3 regions of the Streptomyces lusitanus genome follow, and region 3 is predicted to be linked to each of the others. Evidence: predicted binding sites of a transcription regulator. Region 3 holds the regulator's gene; each other region holds the start of a gene.
What was found. Region 3 encodes HrcA, which represses chaperone genes, less so after heat shock. Its sites were predicted from a motif close to TTNGCACTCNGNNNNNCNGAGTGCNAA; they were not measured.
Positions count from the first base shown of each region.

Region 1 (5,275 bases), on a different contig from region 3:
AAGAACTGGTCGATGAGGTAGCCGTGGGCGCCGTGCAGCTCCACGCCGTCGAAGCCGATGCGCTCGGCGTCGGCCGCCGCGCTGGCGAACGCGGCCACGACGTCGTCGATGTCGGACTGGGTCATCGCCTTGCCGCCCTCGGTGCCGTCCAGGCGCAGCCCCGACGGGCCGACCGCCAGCGCCTCCGGGAACGGCGGCTTCCCCTGCTGCCGGACCATGCCGACGTGCCACAGCTGCGGGAAGATGCGGCCCCCGGCGGCGTGCACCGCCTCCGCGACCTTCGCCCAGCCGGCCAGCTGCTCCTCCCCGTGGAACCGGGGGACGCGGTCACTGATGCCGGCGGACGGGTGGCCGACGTAGGTGCCCTCGGTGACGATCAGTCCGACCCCGGCGGCGGCCCGGCGGGCGTAGTACGACGCGACGTCCTCCCCCGGCACGCCGCCCGGCGAGAACTGGCGGGTCATGGGCGCCATGACGATGCGGTTGGGCACGGTCAGCCCGTTCAGGGCGACGGGCCGGGCCAGGATCTCGGCGGCACGTCCGGTGGCCTCGGAGGCGGCGACGGTCATCAGGGGGACTCCTCGGGGATACTCGGGATACTCGACGGTATGTGTACGTGCATGGATCGCACTCTTCGTCGAACCCGCGTGAGGAGGCAGGCATTCCGTCGCTCCCCCGCCGACACCCGTGACGCCCGTCACTCCCCGCGGCGCGCACCCGGACACGCCGAAGGGCGGCACCCCCTGTGCGGGGAGTGCCGCCCTCCGGACCTCGGACGGGTCCGAACCTGACGGATCAGGCTCAGAAGTCCATGTCACCGCCCGGCATGCCGCCGCCGGCCGGGGCCGCGGCCTTCTCCGGCTTGTCGGCGATGACGGCCTCGGTGGTGAGGAACAGCGCGGCGATCGACGCGGCGTTCTGCAGCGCGGAGCGCGTCACCTTGGCCGGGTCGATGATGCCTTCCTTGACCAGGTCGACGTACTCGCCGGTCGCGGCGTTCAGGCCGTGGCCCGGGGTCAGGTTGCGCACCTTCTCCACCACGACACCGCCCTCGAGGCCGGCGTTCACGGCGATCTGCTTCAGCGGGGCCTCGAGCGCGAGCTTCACGGCCTGGGCGCCGGTCGCCTCGTCACCCTCGAGCTCCAGCTTCTCGAACACCTGGGAGGCCTGGAGCAGGGCCACGCCACCACCGGCGACGATGCCCTCCTCGACGGCCGCCTTGGCGTTGCGCACGGCGTCCTCGATGCGGTGCTTGCGCTCCTTGAGCTCCACCTCGGTGGCGGCGCCGGCCTTGATGACGGCCACACCGCCGGCGAGCTTCGCCAGGCGCTCCTGCAGCTTCTCGCGGTCGTAGTCCGAGTCGCTGTTCTCGATCTCGGCGCGGATCTGGTTCACGCGGCCCTGGACCTGGTCGGCGGAGCCGGCGCCGTCCACGATGGTGGTCTCGTCCTTGGTGATGACCACCTTGCGGGCCTTGCCCAGCAGGTCGAGGGTGGCGTTCTCCAGCTTGAGGCCGACCTCCTCGGAGATGACCTCGCCGCCCGTGAGGATGGCGATGTCGCCGAGCATGGCCTTGCGGCGGTCGCCGAAGCCCGGGGCCTTGACGGCGACGGACTTGAAGGTGCCGCGGATCTTGTTGACCACCAGGGTCGACAGGGCCTCGCCCTCGACGTCCTCGGCGATGATCAGCAGCGGCTTGCCCGACTGCATGACCTTCTCCAGGAGCGGGAGCAGGTCCTTGACGTTGGAGATCTTGGAGTTGGCGATCAGGATGTACGGGTCGTCGAGGACGGCCTCCATACGCTCCATGTCGGTGGCGAAGTACGCCGAGATGTAGCCCTTGTCGAAGCGCATACCCTCGGTGAGCTCCAGCTCCAGACCGAAGGTCTGGGACTCCTCGACGGTGATGACGCCTTCCTTGCCGACCTTGTCCATGGCCTCGGCGATGAGCTCGCCGATCTGGACGTCGGCGGCGGAGATGGAGGCCGTGGAGGCAATCTGCTCCTTGGTCTCGACGTCCTTGGCCTGCTCGAGCAGGGCGGCGGAGACGGCCTCGACGGCCTTCTCGATACCGCGCTTCAGGGCCATCGGGTTGGCGCCGGCGGCGACGTTGCGCAGGCCCTCCTTGACCAGGGCCTGGGCGAGAACGGTCGCGGTGGTCGTACCGTCACCGGCGACGTCGTCCGTCTTCTTGGCGACTTCCTTGACCAGCTCGGCGCCGATCTTCTCGTACGGGTCCTCGAGCTCGATCTCCTTGGCGATGGAGACACCGTCGTTGGTGATCGTGGGGGCGCCCCACTTCTTCTCGAGGACGACGTTGCGGCCCTTGGGGCCGAGCGTCACCTTCACGGCGTCCGCGAGCTGGTTCATGCCGCGCTCGAGGCCGCGCCGCGCCTCCTCGTCGAACGCGATGATCTTGGCCATGTGAAGTGGTCCCTCCAGGACTGGGGGTGATTCCTTCGGACCGCGCCCGCGCCCGCGACGGACGGCTCGCCCGCCGTGTGGTTCCTTGCCCCACCCGGCCTGGCGGGCCTCACCGACCCGGTCCTTCGTTGTCACTCTCACCTTCAGAGTGCTAACGCCAATGATTAGCACTCGACCCCCGAGAGTGCAAGGCACACCCACGGAGCGGCGCCACGACAGAAGAGGCTCGCAAGGCCGTACGGGCCAGACGCGCCAAGGGTTCGCGCCCGCGCTCAGCCGGGGGCGAACACGGCGCGCACGGCGCGTGCGCCTGGCGGCATGACGAAGGGCCCGCACCCCGGAAGGTGCGGGCCCTGTCGCCGGCAGAAGATGTCGCGTGCTGCTGGTAGCGCGTTCAGGCGGTGACGCGAACCATGTCGGCCTGCGGGCCCTTCTGACCCTGCGAGATCTCGAACTCGACCCGCTGGCCCTCTTCAAGGGTGCGGTAGCCGTCCATCTGGATCGCGCTGTAGTGGACGAAAACATCCGCACCACCGTCGACCGCGATGAAGCCGTACCCCTTCTCCGCGTTGAACCACTTGACGGTGCCCTGAGCCATGCCTAACTCCCCTATTACTGGCCCTTGCACAGATCCACACTTCGCGGACCCGGGTCAGACCTCACCCCCCAACGGTTGGGGGCGTGCGCCGGAACGCGTCGACCGCGGCTGAATGTATCTGTCCAACTGCCGTCTGCAACAGGTCAATCGGACGAGAAATCTGGACGCCAGCGATCCGGAATGTGGCAAAAATTCGCCAGAATTCAGGGCAAGTCGGGCCGGGCAAAGAAGACAAAAGCCGCGAAAGAAGCCCGCACTTTGGCTACATCCAGTCGGGTCCGCGGCAGGAATTCACAGTTCCTGATTCAAGGATCAGGAGCGCGTTCCCCAACTCTACCGCGCTCAACCCCATGGAATTGCCCCCTCCGCATCTCTCACGGAGGGGGCAACGCCGTAAACGCTCGGTAACGGTCATTACCGAAGGTAATGATCAGCCGCCGGCGACCGCCGGAATGATCGAGACGCCGGCACCCGCCGGGGTGGCCGTCTCCAGCCCCTGCTCGAAGCGCACGTCGTCGTCGTTGACGTAGACGTTGACGAACCGGCGCAGCTTGCCCTGGTCGTCCAGGACACGGGCGGCGATGCCGGTGTGGTTCTTCTCCAGGTCCTGGATGACCTCGCCGAGGGTGGCCCCCTCGGCGGTGACCTCGGCCTTGCCACCGGTGTAGGTGCGCAGAATGGTAGGGATACGAACGGTAACGCTCACTTTGAACCTCCGGTCAGGTGACAACCCCAGGGGCGCGGGGCGGTGTTCGATTTGCGGCTACCGCCGCGTGGGCGCGAACAACCCCCACCGGCCCGCGGACGAACGACTCAGACAAGCCCGGCTTCCCGGAAAGACTCCAGGCTGGGACGGATCGTCGCGGTCAACCCGGTCCCCGCCACCGCGTCCAACGTCTTGAGCCCGTCCCCGGTGTTGAGCACCACGGTCGTGAGGGACGGATCCAGCACCCCGTCCTCGATCAGTTTCTTCGTCACGCCGACCGTGACCCCACCCGCGGTCTCCGCGAAGATCCCCTCCGTCCGCGCCAGCAACTTGATCGCCTCGACCACCTGCGCGTCCGTGACGTCCTCCACCGCCCCACCGGTCCGCCGGGCGATGTCCAGCACGTACGGCCCGTCCGCCGGGTTCCCGATCGCCAGCGACTTGGCGATCGTGTCCGGCTTCTGCGGGCGGACCACGTCGTGCCCGGCCTTGAAGGCGGTGGACACCGGCGAGCACCCCTCGGCCTGGGCGCCGAAGATCTTGTACGGCCTGTCCTCGACGAGCCCGAGCTTGATCAGCTCCTGGAGCCCCTTGTCGATCTTCGTGAGCTGGGAGCCGGAGGCGATCGGGACGACCAGCTGGTCGGGAAGACGCCAGCCGAGCTGCTCGCAGATCTCGTACGCGAGGGTCTTGGAGCCCTCGGCGTAGTACGGCCGCAGGTTGACGTTGACGAAGCCCCAGCCCTCGCCGGCCGGGTCGCCGATCAGCTCGGAGCAGAAGCGGTTCACGTCGTCGTAGTTGCCCTCGATGCCGACGAGCTCGCCGCCGTAGACGGCGGCCATGACGATCTTGCCCTGCTCCAGGTCGTGCGGGATGAACACGCAGGAGCGGAAGCCGGCCCGGGCGGCGGCGGCGCCGACCGCGCCGGCCAGGTTGCCGGTGGAGGAGCAGGACAGGGTGGTGAAGCCGAAGGCGCGCGCGGCCTCCAGGGCCTGGGCGACGACCCGGTCCTTGAAGGAGTGCGTGGGGTTGCCGGAGTCGTCCTTGACGAACAGCTTGCCGGCGTCGACGCCCAGTTCACGGGCGAGGTTGTCGGCGTGGACGAGCTTGGTCCAGCCGGGGTTGATGTTCGGCTTGTCGGCCACGTCGGCCGGGACGGGCAGCAGGGGCGCGTAGCGCCAGATGTTCGCGGGACCCGCCTCGATGCGCTTGCGGAGCTCTTCGGTGTCGTACCCGGAGAAGTCGTAGGCGATCTCCAGCGGGCCGAAACACTCCTCGCAGGCGAAGACGGGGCCGAGGGGCACACGGTGGCCGCACTCGCGGCAGGACAGCGCGGCGGCCGGACCCAGGTCGACGGAGTTCGCGGTGTCGGTGGTGCTGTCGGTGGTGCTTGCAGCGGTCTGCACAGCCATGGAGGCGAGGCCCTTTCTCCTCATCTTCCTCACGACGCACTTCGCCGTGAGACGGATTTGGCACCTTCCCTAGCCGGGAGCCTCGCCACGTCCGCGTGACAGGAACCGACTGGAGGGTTGCCGGGGCTTCATCGG
Region 1 is NZ_JBHRWL010000001.1:134,733-140,007, reverse strand. It holds gene ACFOSY_RS00745 (NADH:flavin oxidoreductase) at 1-569, opposite strand, end outside; gene groL (chaperonin GroEL) at 802-2,424, opposite strand; gene ACFOSY_RS00735 (cold-shock protein) at 2,819-3,022, opposite strand; gene ACFOSY_RS00730 (ubiquitin-like small modifier protein 1) at 3,453-3,728, opposite strand; gene thrC (threonine synthase) at 3,836-5,140, opposite strand; SAM riboswitch class I at 5,158-5,275, opposite strand, start outside.
Region 1: a site for HrcA is predicted at 2,589-2,615, ahead of groL (chaperonin GroEL). Genes of this name have one in related genera too.

Region 2 (5,275 bases), on a different contig from region 3:
CCAGGGCGGAGCGGGTCACCTTGACCGGGTCGATGACGCCGGCCTTGATCAGGTCGCCGTACTCGCCGGTGGCGGCGTTGTAGCCGTTGCCCTTCTCGAGCTCGGCGACCTTGGAGACGATGACGTAGCCCTCGAGGCCGGCGTTCTCGGCGATCCAGCGCAGCGGCTCGACGGCGGCCTTGCGGACCACGGAGACACCGGTGGCCTCGTCGCCGGTCTTGTCGAGGTTGCCCTCGAGGACCTTGACGGCGTGGACCAGCGCGGAGCCACCACCGGAGACGATGCCCTCCTCGACCGCGGCGCGGGTCGCGGAGATGGCGTCCTCCAGACGGTGCTTCTTCTCCTTCAGCTCCACCTCGGTGGCGGCGCCGACCTTGATCACGCACACGCCGCCGGCCAGCTTCGCGAGGCGCTCCTGGAGCTTCTCGCGGTCCCAGTCGGAGTCCGTGGCCTCGATCTCGGCCTTGATCTGGCCGACGCGGCCCTCCACGTCCTCCTTCTTGCCGGCGCCGTCGACGATCGTGGTGTCGTCCTTGGTGACGGTGACGCGGCGGGCGGAGCCGAGCACGTCCAGGCCGACCTGGTCGAGCTTGAGGCCGACCTCCTCGGAGACGACCGTGGCGCCGGTGAGGACCGCCATGTCCTGGAGCATCGCCTTGCGGCGGTCACCGAAGCCGGGCGCCTTGACGGCGACGGCGTTGAAGGTGCCGCGGATCTTGTTGACCACCAGGGTCGACAGGGCCTCGCCCTCGACGTCCTCGGCGATGATCAGCAGCGGCTTGGAGGCGTTGGCCTGGATGACCTTCTCCAGCAGCGGCAGCAGGTCCGCGATGGCGGAGATCTTGCCCTGCGTGATCAGGATCTGCGGCTCGTCGAGGACGGCCTCCATGCGCTCCTGGTCCGTCACGAAGTACGGCGACAGGTAGCCCTTGTCGAAGGCCATGCCCTCGGTGAAGTCCAGCTCGAGACCGAAGGTGTTGGACTCCTCGACGGTGATGACACCGTCCTTGCCGACCTTGTCCATCGCCTCGGCGATGAGCTCGCCGACCTGCTGGTCCTGCGCGGACAGCGCGGCCACGGCGGCGATGTCGGACTTCTCGTCGATCGGGCGCGCGGTGGCGAGGAGGTCCTCGGAGACGGCGGCGACCGCGGCGTCGATGCCCTTCTTCAGGGCGGCCGGGGAGGCGCCGGCGGCGACGTTCTTCAGGCCCTCGCGGACCAGCGCCTGGGCCAGCACGGTGGCGGTGGTGGTGCCGTCACCCGCGATGTCGTTGGTCTTGGTCGCCACCTCCTTCACCAGCTGCGCGCCGAGGTTCTCGTACGGGTCCTCGATCTCCACCTCGCGGGCGATCGTGACACCGTCGTTGGTGATGGTGGGGGCGCCGAACTTCTTGTCGATGACGACGTTGCGGCCCTTGGGGCCGATCGTCACCTTGACCGTGTCGGCAAGCTTGTTGACGCCGCGCTCGAGGGCGCGACGGGCGTCCTCGTCGAACTTCAGGATCTTCGCCATGGCAGCGGGAGCCCTCTCGGAAATCTAGATGAAATCACTGCGCCCCTGGGCCGCCCGGCTCCTTGTCGGATGCTGGGGCCAGGGGCGCAGTGTTCGAGCAGAAGTACTTGCTACGAGGCCGGGGTCTCCGGGGCGGGCCCCGGGGTCCCCTCTACTTCTCGACTACTTCTCGACGATCGCGAGGACGTCGCGGGCCGAGAGGACGAGGTACTCCTCGCCGTTGTACTTGACCTCGGTGCCGCCGTACTTGCTGTACAGAACGACGTCGCCGACCTTCACGTCGAGCTCGACGCGCTTGCCGTCCTCGAAGCGGCCCGGACCGATGGCCAGGACGACGCCCTCCTGGGGCTTCTCCTTCGCGGTGTCCGGAATGACCAGGCCCGAAGCCGTGGTCTGCTCGGCGTCGAGCGGCTGGACCACGATGCGGTCCTCGAGCGGCTTGATGGCAACCTTGGAGCTGGCGGTCGTCACGATCCGACCTCCCCCTTCGGAGATCTCACGGGGTTAACTGTCTGAGGTGGCGACCAGGTCGATCCGTCGTCGCGGGTGCCGGACCTGCCCGTCGCGTTGTTGGCACTCTCCAGGGGGGAGTGCCAGACCCGAGACTATGACCGGGATTAGCACTCGGTCAAGCGGAGTGCCAATTGCCGTGCGGCGCGTCGGGGGGTGGGGGTGTTTTTCGGGCGCGGGGTTGTGTGGTGCCGCGTGTTGGTGTGGCCGTCCCCGGGGGCTGCGCCCCCGGACCCCCGATCGGCCCTCCGGGCCTCGTCCTCAAACGCCGGACGGGCTGGAAGTGACCCTGGACGGGCCCGAAGCAGCCGACGAGGCGGGGGTAGCCCCGGACCGGCCCGAAGCAGCCAACGAGGCGGAAGTGGCCCCGGACCGGCCGGAAGCAGCCAACGAGGTGGGGGTGGCCCCAGACCGGCCCGAAGCAGCCGACGAGGCGGAAGCGGCCCCAGACCAGCCCGAAGCAGCCAACGAGGCGGAAGCGGCCCCAGACCAGCCCGAAGCAGCCAACGAGGCGGAAGCGGCCCCGGACCGGCCCGAAGCAGCCGGCGAGGTGGAGGCCGCCGGGCTCGGATGCCTGCCCACGTGGTCCTCGAGGCGTCCCACCTCCAGCCCCCGCTTCTCCAGCTCCCGCAGCAGCCGCACCGTACGCTCCGCCAAACTCAAGGGCGGGGCCTCGCCCGAGGGGACGGCGATGATGTCGCCGGGGATCAGGTGGTGGGGGCCGTGGCGGTAGGTGAGGTGGCCGTCGGGTTCCAGGGTCACGCGCCACAGGACCACCGCGGCGATGCCGCACTCGGCGGCGGCGCGGAGGGTGCCGGTGTCGTACCGGCCGTAGGGCGGGCGGAAGAGGCGGGGGCGGACGCCGAAACGGGCGGCGAGTTTGCGCTGCTGGCCGCAGATCTGCGCGCGCTGCGCGGCGAGGGGCAGGCCGGGCAGGGCCGGGTGGTCGAGGGTGTGGTTCTGGAGGGTGGCGCCGACCGCGCGGAGGCGGGCGAAGTGGCCGTAGCCGGGGCCCGTCACGCTGTCGGTGAGGAACATGCCGACCGGCAGCCTGCGTTCGCGCACCAGGTCGATGAAGCGGGGGTCGCGTTCGGCGCCGTCGTCGTAGGTGAGGAAGACGACGGGGTCGTCGGTGGTGACGTGGTCGACGACCGGCGGGAGCGGCGCCGGGGCGACGGCGGTCGCCGTCCCCCCGGCGCGGGAGGACACGTCTCCCGCGCCGGCCGCGCCCGCGCACCCGGCGGTCGCGGCGAGCAGGGCGAGGACCGCCGGGACGGCCGGAAGGGTCGTCCCGCGCCGCCGCCTCACAGGTAGTCCTCCAGCCGGGCCACGGCGTACCCCTCGGCCGTGACCTTGTCGAGGAAGCGGCGGACCATGTCCCGCATGGTTCCGTCCCAGTCGTCCCGGCCGCGGAAGTGGGAGAGCACGATGTCGCCGGGGTGGATCTCCCGGTCCCACTCGCGGTACTCCCAGTGGTCGACGAAGACCTCGGCGTTCCACAGCGGGACGTGCGTGATGCCGCAGCTCTTGGCGGCGCGCAGGGTCGTCCTGTCGTAGTTGCCGTAGGGCGGGCGGAAGAGGACCGGGCGGGTGCCGTAGCGCTTCTCGATGACGTCCTGCATGCCGCAGATCTCGCGCTTCTGCTTGGTGCGGGAGAGGGCCGGCAGGTAGGGGTGGTGGAGGGTGTGGTTGTGCAGGGCCACGCCCCGCTTCTGCATGTCCTTGAAGTAGCCGTAGTCCTCCTCGACGAGGTAGTCGCTGAGGAACGCGCTGTACGGGACCTTCAGTTCGGTCATCATCCGCAGGAACTCGGGGTCCTTCTCGGCGCCGTCGTCGATGGTGAGGAAGACGACCTTCTCCTTCACCGGGACGGTGGTGAAGACCGGCGGGAGGTCCAGCCGTTCGTGTCCGTCGACCTCGAAGCCGTCGCGGGTGGTGATGCGCGGCTTCTTCGCCGGGGGCGGCGGCGCGGCCAGCGGGACCTTCTTCAGCCCCCACCGTTTCGCCGCGGCGGCCCGTGCGGCCTGGGCGGCGCGCAGTTTGTCGGCGTAGGAGTCGAGGGCCCGGGCCGGGGGCGCCTGGAGGGGCTGGCCGCCGGCGGGTTCGACCGTGTCGCTGTCCTTGCCGCAGCCCGAGGCGAGGACGGCGAGCGCGAGCGCCGCGAGACCGGTCCGCGTCCTCAGGCGCCGCATCCGCTTCTTATCGTTTTGTCCTACTACTCGCATGGGGCCGGATCCTCCCAGCCGCCCGGCCCCCGCCCGGCCCGACACCGCGGCCGGAGGCGCACGGTCCACCGACTGGCCCACAATGACCCGGTGAACGACCTCGCCCCGCTCCTCACCCCCGAAGGCCGCGCCCTCCTCGACGAGGTGCGCGACACCGACCCCGCGCACGAACTCGCCGTCGCGACCCGGCTGCGCCGCGACCACCCCGCCGACCTGGTGTCGGCGGCCCTCGGCCAGGCGCGGCTGCGGCAGCGTGCGGTGGCGAAGTTCGGCGTGGAGGACGCGGCGCGGATGTTCTTCACGCCGAACGGGGTCGAGCAGTCGACGCGGCGCAGCGTCGCCGCGTACCGGGCGGAGCGGCTGCGGGCGGCGGGCGTAGGGTCGGTCGCCGATCTGTGCTGCGGGATCGGCGGGGACGCGATCGCGCTGGCGCGGGCCGGGATCCGGGTGCTCGCGGTGGACCGGGACCCGCAGACGGCCGCGGCCGCCCGCGCCAACGCCGAGGCGCTGGAACTGTCCGATCTCATCGAGGTGCGCGAGGCGGACGTGACGGAGGTCGACACGTCCGGCTACGACGCCGTGTTCGTGGACCCGGCCCGCCGCTCGTCGAAGCGCGGGCGGATCTTCGACCCGGAGGCGTACTCACCGCCCCTGTCCTGGGCGGTGCGGGCGGCGCTGGGGGCGTCCCGGGCCGCCGCACTGAAGATCGCACCCGGCATCCCGCACGAGGCGGTTCCGGCCGAGGCCGAGGCGGAGTGGATCTCCGACGGCGGGGACGTGAAGGAGGCGGTCCTGTGGTTCGGCACCGCCCCCGGCACGATCCGCGCGACCCTGCTCCCGGGCCCGCGCACCCTGGTCTCCCGGGGCATCCCCGACCCCGAGGTCCGTCCCGTCGGCCGCTACCTGTACGAACCCGACGGCGCCGTCGTCCGCTCCCACCTGGTCGCCGAGGTCGCCGAGACCCTCGACGGCGGCCTGATCGACCCGACGATCGCCTACGTCACCACGGACACCCTGACCCCCACCC
Region 2 is NZ_JBHRWL010000002.1:48,628-53,902, reverse strand. It holds gene groL (chaperonin GroEL) at 1-1,513, opposite strand, end outside; gene groES (co-chaperone GroES) at 1,676-1,984, opposite strand; partial or broken gene ACFOSY_RS01715 (polysaccharide deacetylase family protein) at 2,603-3,331, opposite strand; gene ACFOSY_RS01710 (polysaccharide deacetylase family protein) at 3,328-4,215, opposite strand; gene ACFOSY_RS01705 (THUMP-like domain-containing protein) at 4,339-5,275, shown strand, end outside.
Region 2: a site for HrcA is predicted at 2,131-2,157, ahead of groES (co-chaperone GroES). Genes of this name have one in related genera too.

Region 3 (5,275 bases):
TCGATCACCTCGCGGGCGGGCACGCCGAAGTGGAACGACACGACCGGCACGGGGTTGTCGAGCAGCACGGCGAGCTTGGCGTCGTAGCCGTCGTCGCGGCCGCTGTCGGGGTCGCCCAGCTCGGTCTCGTACCAGGAGGCCTCGCCGGCCAGCTGGTGGGCGTAGACGTCGACGGCGGCCGGGTCGGCGGTCTCCGGCTGGGGAAGGAAGAGGTTGACGCCGAAGGGGCGGGAGGTGAGTCCCCGCAGCTGCTTGATCTCCTGGTACATCCCGTCCGCGGTCTTGTACCCGGCGGCCAGGAAACCGAGCCCGCCCGCGTCGGACACGGCGGCGGCGAGCTGCGGCACCGAGACGCCGCCCGCCATGGGCGCCTGCACGATCGGGTGCGGGAAGAGATCGGTCAGTACGGAGGACATGACCGCATGTTGTCACGTCCCCCGACCAACTCCGAATTGGCCCTTCCCCTTGGCATAAGCCACTTTTCGCCGGGCCCGGCGAGCACCCCTCACCGCCCGTTGAACGCGTCCTTCAACCGCGAGAACAGCCCCTGCTGCCCCGGCCGACTGTACCCACCCGGGGGACGACCCCCGGACCCCCAGCAGCAACACCCGGCGCCCGGCAGGCACCCCTCACCGCCCGTTGAACGCGTCCTTCAACCGCGAGAACAGCCCCTGCTGCCCCGGCCGACTGTGCCCACCCGGGGGACGACCCCCGGACCCCCAGCAGCAACACCCAGCGCCCGGCAGGCACCCCTCACCGCCCGTTGAACGCGTCCTTCAACCGCGAGAACAACCCCTGCTGCCCCGGCTGGAACTGCCCCGTGGGCCGTTCCTCGCCGCGGAGCTTGGCCAGCTCGCGGAGCAGGCGTTCCTGCTCCGGGTCCAGCTTGGTCGGGGTCTGCACCTCGACGTGGACGACGAGGTCGCCCCGGCCGCCGCCGCGCAGGTGGGTGACGCCCCGGCCGTGCAGCGGGATCGACTGCCCGGACTGGGTGCCGGGCCGGATGTCGACCTCCTCCATGCCGTCCAGCGTCTCCAGCGGCACCTTGGTGCCGAGCGCCGCCGCGGTCATCGGGAGGGTGACCGTGCAGTGCAGGTCGTCCCCGCGCCGCTGGAACATCGGGTGGGGCAGTTCGTGGATCTCCACGTACAGGTCGCCGGCGGGACCGCCGCCGGGGCCGACCTCGCCCTCGCCGGCCAGCTGGATGCGCGTGCCGTTGTCGACACCGGCCGGGATCTTGACGGTGAGCGTGCGCCGGGAGCGCACCCGGCCGTCGCCCGCGCACTCCGGGCAGGGCGTGGGCACGACCGTGCCGAAGCCCTGGCACTGCGGGCAGGGGCGCGAGGTCATGACCTGGCCCAGGAAGGACCGGGTGACCTGCGAGACCTCACCGCGGCCGCGGCACATGTCGCAGGTCTGCGCGGTCGTGCCGGGCGCGGCGCCCTCGCCGCTGCACGTGGTGCAGACGACCGCCGTGTCGACCTGGATGTCCTTGGTCGTGCCGAACGCGGCCTCGTCCAGCTCCACCTCGATGCGGATCATGGCGTCCTGGCCGCGGCGGGTGCGCGAGCGCGGTCCGCGCTGCGACGCCGTGCCGAAGAACGCGTCCATGATGTCGGAGAAGTTGCCGAAGCCCCCGGCCCCGAAGCCGCCCGCGCCGCCGGCGCCGCCGGACTGCGAGAGGGGGTCGCCGCCGAGGTCGTAGACCTGCTTCTTCTGCGGGTCCGACAGCACCTCGTAGGCGGCGTTGATCTCCTTGAACCGCTCCTGGGTCTTCGGATCCGGATTGACGTCCGGATGCAGCTCGCGGGCGAGCCGCCGGAAGGCCTTCTTGATCTCTTCCTGCGACGCGTCGCGGCGTACGCCGAGTACGGCGTAGTAGTCCGTGGCCACCTATGACTCCGCCAGGATCTGTCCGACGTACCGTGCCACTGCGCGTACCGCTCCCATCGTTCCGGGGTAGTCCATGCGGGTCGGTCCGACCACGCCGAGCTTGGCGACAGCCTCGCCGCCCGAACCGTAGCCGACCGACACGACGGACGTGGAGTTGAGTCCTTCGTGGGCGTTCTCGTGACCGATCCGTACGGTCACACCCGGATCCTTCGCCTCGCCGAGCAGCTTGAGGAGCACGACCTGCTCCTCCAGCGCCTCCAGGACGGGCCGGATCGTGAGGGGGAAGTCGTGGCCGAAGCGGGTGAGGTTGGCGGTACCGCCGATCATCAGCCGCTCCTCGTTCTCCTCGACGAGCGTCTCCAGGAGAGTGGAGAGCACCGTGGAGACCGTACCGCGGTCGTCGGTGTCGAAGGCCTCCGGCAGGTCCTCCACCAGACTCGGCACATCGGCGAACCGGCGGCCCGCGACCCGGCTGTTGAGCCGCGCCCGCAGGTCGGCCAGGGAGGCCTCGCCGAACGGGGCCGGGCAGTCGACCATGCGCTGCTCGACCCGGCCGGTGTCGGTGATCAGCACCAGCATCAGCCGCGCCGGGGCGAGCGACAGCAGCTCCACGTGCCGCACCGTCGAGCGGGTCAGCGAGGGGTACTGCACCACGGCGACCTGCCGGGTGAGCTGCGCGAGCAGCCGCACCGTGCGGGCCACGACGTCGTCGAGGTCGACCGCGCCCTCGAGGAAGTTCTGGATGGCCCGCCGCTCGGGCGGGCTCATCGGCTTGACGCCGGCCAGCTTGTCGACGAACAGCCGGTAGCCCTTGTCGGTGGGGATGCGCCCGGCGCTGGTGTGCGGCTGGGCGATGAAGCCCTCCTCCTCCAGCGCCGCCATGTCGTTGCGCACGGTGGCCGGGGAGACGCCGAGGTTGTGCCGTTCGGTGAGCGCCTTGGAGCCGACGGGCTCCTCGGTGCCCACGTAGTCCTGGACGATCGCGCGCAACACCTGGAGCCTGCGTTCACTGAGCATCGCGCACACCTCCAGCTGTCTTCCGCCCGGTAACGACCCTGGCACTCTTCGCACGCGAGTGCCAGACTTCCCCGGCCCAGTGTACGGCCGGGGGGTACGCCGTCGGCAAGGCCGGTCCGTGCCGTGGTGCCGGGCGCCGTCGTCCCCGCTAGCGTCCCGGTCATGACCGTGACTTGGGAAGAGTCGGGATGGGAGCAACTGGCGCCGGGGGTGGGCCGGCGCCGGCTGCCGGGGTGGGACTGCACGGCGGGGCTCGTGGTGGGCGCGGACGGCGTCCTGGCCGTCGACGCGGGCTCCGGGCTGGCCGAGGGCGCGCGGTTGCGGACCGAGGCGCGGGAGCTGACCGGCCGCCGTGTGACGCATCTCGCGCTCACCCATCCCCACTTCGACCACATCCTCGGGGCGCCGGCGTTCGCGGGCGCGGAGGTGTACGGCGCGGTCGGCCTGGACATGGCGCTCGCCGGGCGGGGGCGGGAGGAACTGCGCGCGGACGCGGTGCGCTGGGGTCTCGACCCGGCGGCGGCCGACGAGGCCGTGGCGGCGCTGGCCCCGCCCCGGCACGCGGTGTCGGGCGAGTGGACGCTGGACCTGGGCGGCGGCCGCCAGGTGCTGCTGGCCAACGTGGGTCCGGGCCACACCGCGTACGACCTGGTGGTGCTGGTGCCCGGCGACCCGGAGGTGGTGTTCTGCGGCGACCTGGTCGAGGAGTCGGACGATCCGCAGGCGGGCCCGGACGCCGTGCCGTCCCGCTGGCCGGACGCGCTGGACCGGCTGCTGCGGCTGGGCGGCGAGGACGCGGTGTACGTCCCCGGTCACGGCGCGGTGGTCGACGCGGCGTTCGTACGGGCCCAACGGGACGCGCTGGCCGCCCGGTTCGGCGTGTCGGAGTGATCACCGCGGGCGCGTTCCTCGTATCGTCGGCAGAATGCGCCAGTACTCCGCCGATCTGACCCCTCCGTGGAAGAAGCCGCAGTCCGTCCCCGAGGTGGCGGCCGAGCCGGGCCTCGTGGTGGAGGAGCCCGGCACCGGTTTCTGCGGCGCCGTGATCCGCTGCGAGGCCGGCACGGTGACCCTGGAGGACCGCTTCGGCAAGCACCGGGTGTTCCCGCTGGAGCCGCGCGGATTCCTGCTGGAGGGCCGCGTGGTCACACTGGTCCGCCCCTCCTCGGGCCCGGCCCGCCCCGCCCGCACGGCGTCCGGCTCGGTCGCCGTCCCCGGCGCGCGGGCCCGGGTCGCCCGCGCGGGGCGCATCTACGTCGAGGGCCGGCACGACGCCGAGCTGGTCGAGAAGGTGTGGGGCGACGACCTGCGCGTCGAGGGCGTGGTGGTGGAGTACCTGGAGGGCGTGGACGACCTCCCGTCGATCGTGGAGTCCTTCGCGCCCGGGCCGGACGCGCGGCTGGGCGTGCTGGTGGACCACCTGGTGCCGGGCACCAAGGAGTGGCGGATCGCGCAGGCGGTGACGAGCGAGCACGCGTTGGTGGTCGGGCATCCGTACATCGACGTCTGGGAGGCCGTGAAGCCGGCGTCGGTGGGGATCGAGGCATGGCCGCGGGTGCCGCGGGGGCGGGACTGGAAGACGGGGGTGTGCGAGGCGCTGGGGTGGCGGGTCGCCAACACGGGGGAGGCGTGGCGGCGGATCCTGGACTCCGTCCACTCGTACAAGGATCTTGAGCCGCAGCTGCTGGGGAGGGTCGAGGAGCTCATCGACTTCGTGACGGCTCCGTCGTAACAGCTGGGGGCTGCGCCCCCAGACCCCCCTTGTCGGCCCTGGCGGGCCTCGTCCTCAAACGCCGGACGGGCTGAAATCAGCCCCTCCGGCGTTTGAGGAGCGGGGTCCGGGGCGGAGCCCCGGGGTCGGGACGGGAAGGGGCGGCGGGGGCGAACCAACTTCCGGTCAGTCGACCAGGTCACGCACGACCGCGTCGGCCAGCAGCCGCCCCCGCAGGGTGAGTGCCGCGCGGCCCTCCGCGAAGGGCTCCGGACGGAGCAACCCGTCCGACAACGCCCGCCGCGCAGCGGCAAGCCCCTCCGCCCGCAGCAACTCCAACGGCACCCCGTCCAGAAGCCGCAGCTCCAGCAGAATCCGCTCGACCCGCCGGTCCTCGTCCGACAGAACCTCCCGCCCCGCCCCCGGCGACCTCCCCTCCGCCAGCGCCCCCGCATACGCCCCCGGATGCTTCACGTTCCACCACCGCACCCCACCCACGTGCGAGTGCGCCCCGGGCCCCGCCCCCCACCAGTCGGCGCCCCGCCAGTACAGCTCGTTGTGCAGACAACGACCCCCCTCCGAGGTCGCCCAGTTGGACACCTCGTACCAGGAGAACCCCGCCTCGGACAGCCGCTCCTCGGCGATCAGGTACCG
Region 3 is NZ_JBHRWL010000011.1:49,504-54,778, reverse strand. It holds gene ACFOSY_RS18210 (nitronate monooxygenase) at 1-416, opposite strand, end outside; gene dnaJ (molecular chaperone DnaJ) at 754-1,893, opposite strand; gene hrcA (heat-inducible transcriptional repressor HrcA) at 1,894-2,910, opposite strand; gene ACFOSY_RS18195 (MBL fold metallo-hydrolase) at 3,073-3,801, shown strand; gene ACFOSY_RS18190 (DUF3097 domain-containing protein) at 3,836-4,642, shown strand; gene hemW (radical SAM family heme chaperone HemW) at 4,808-5,275, opposite strand, start outside.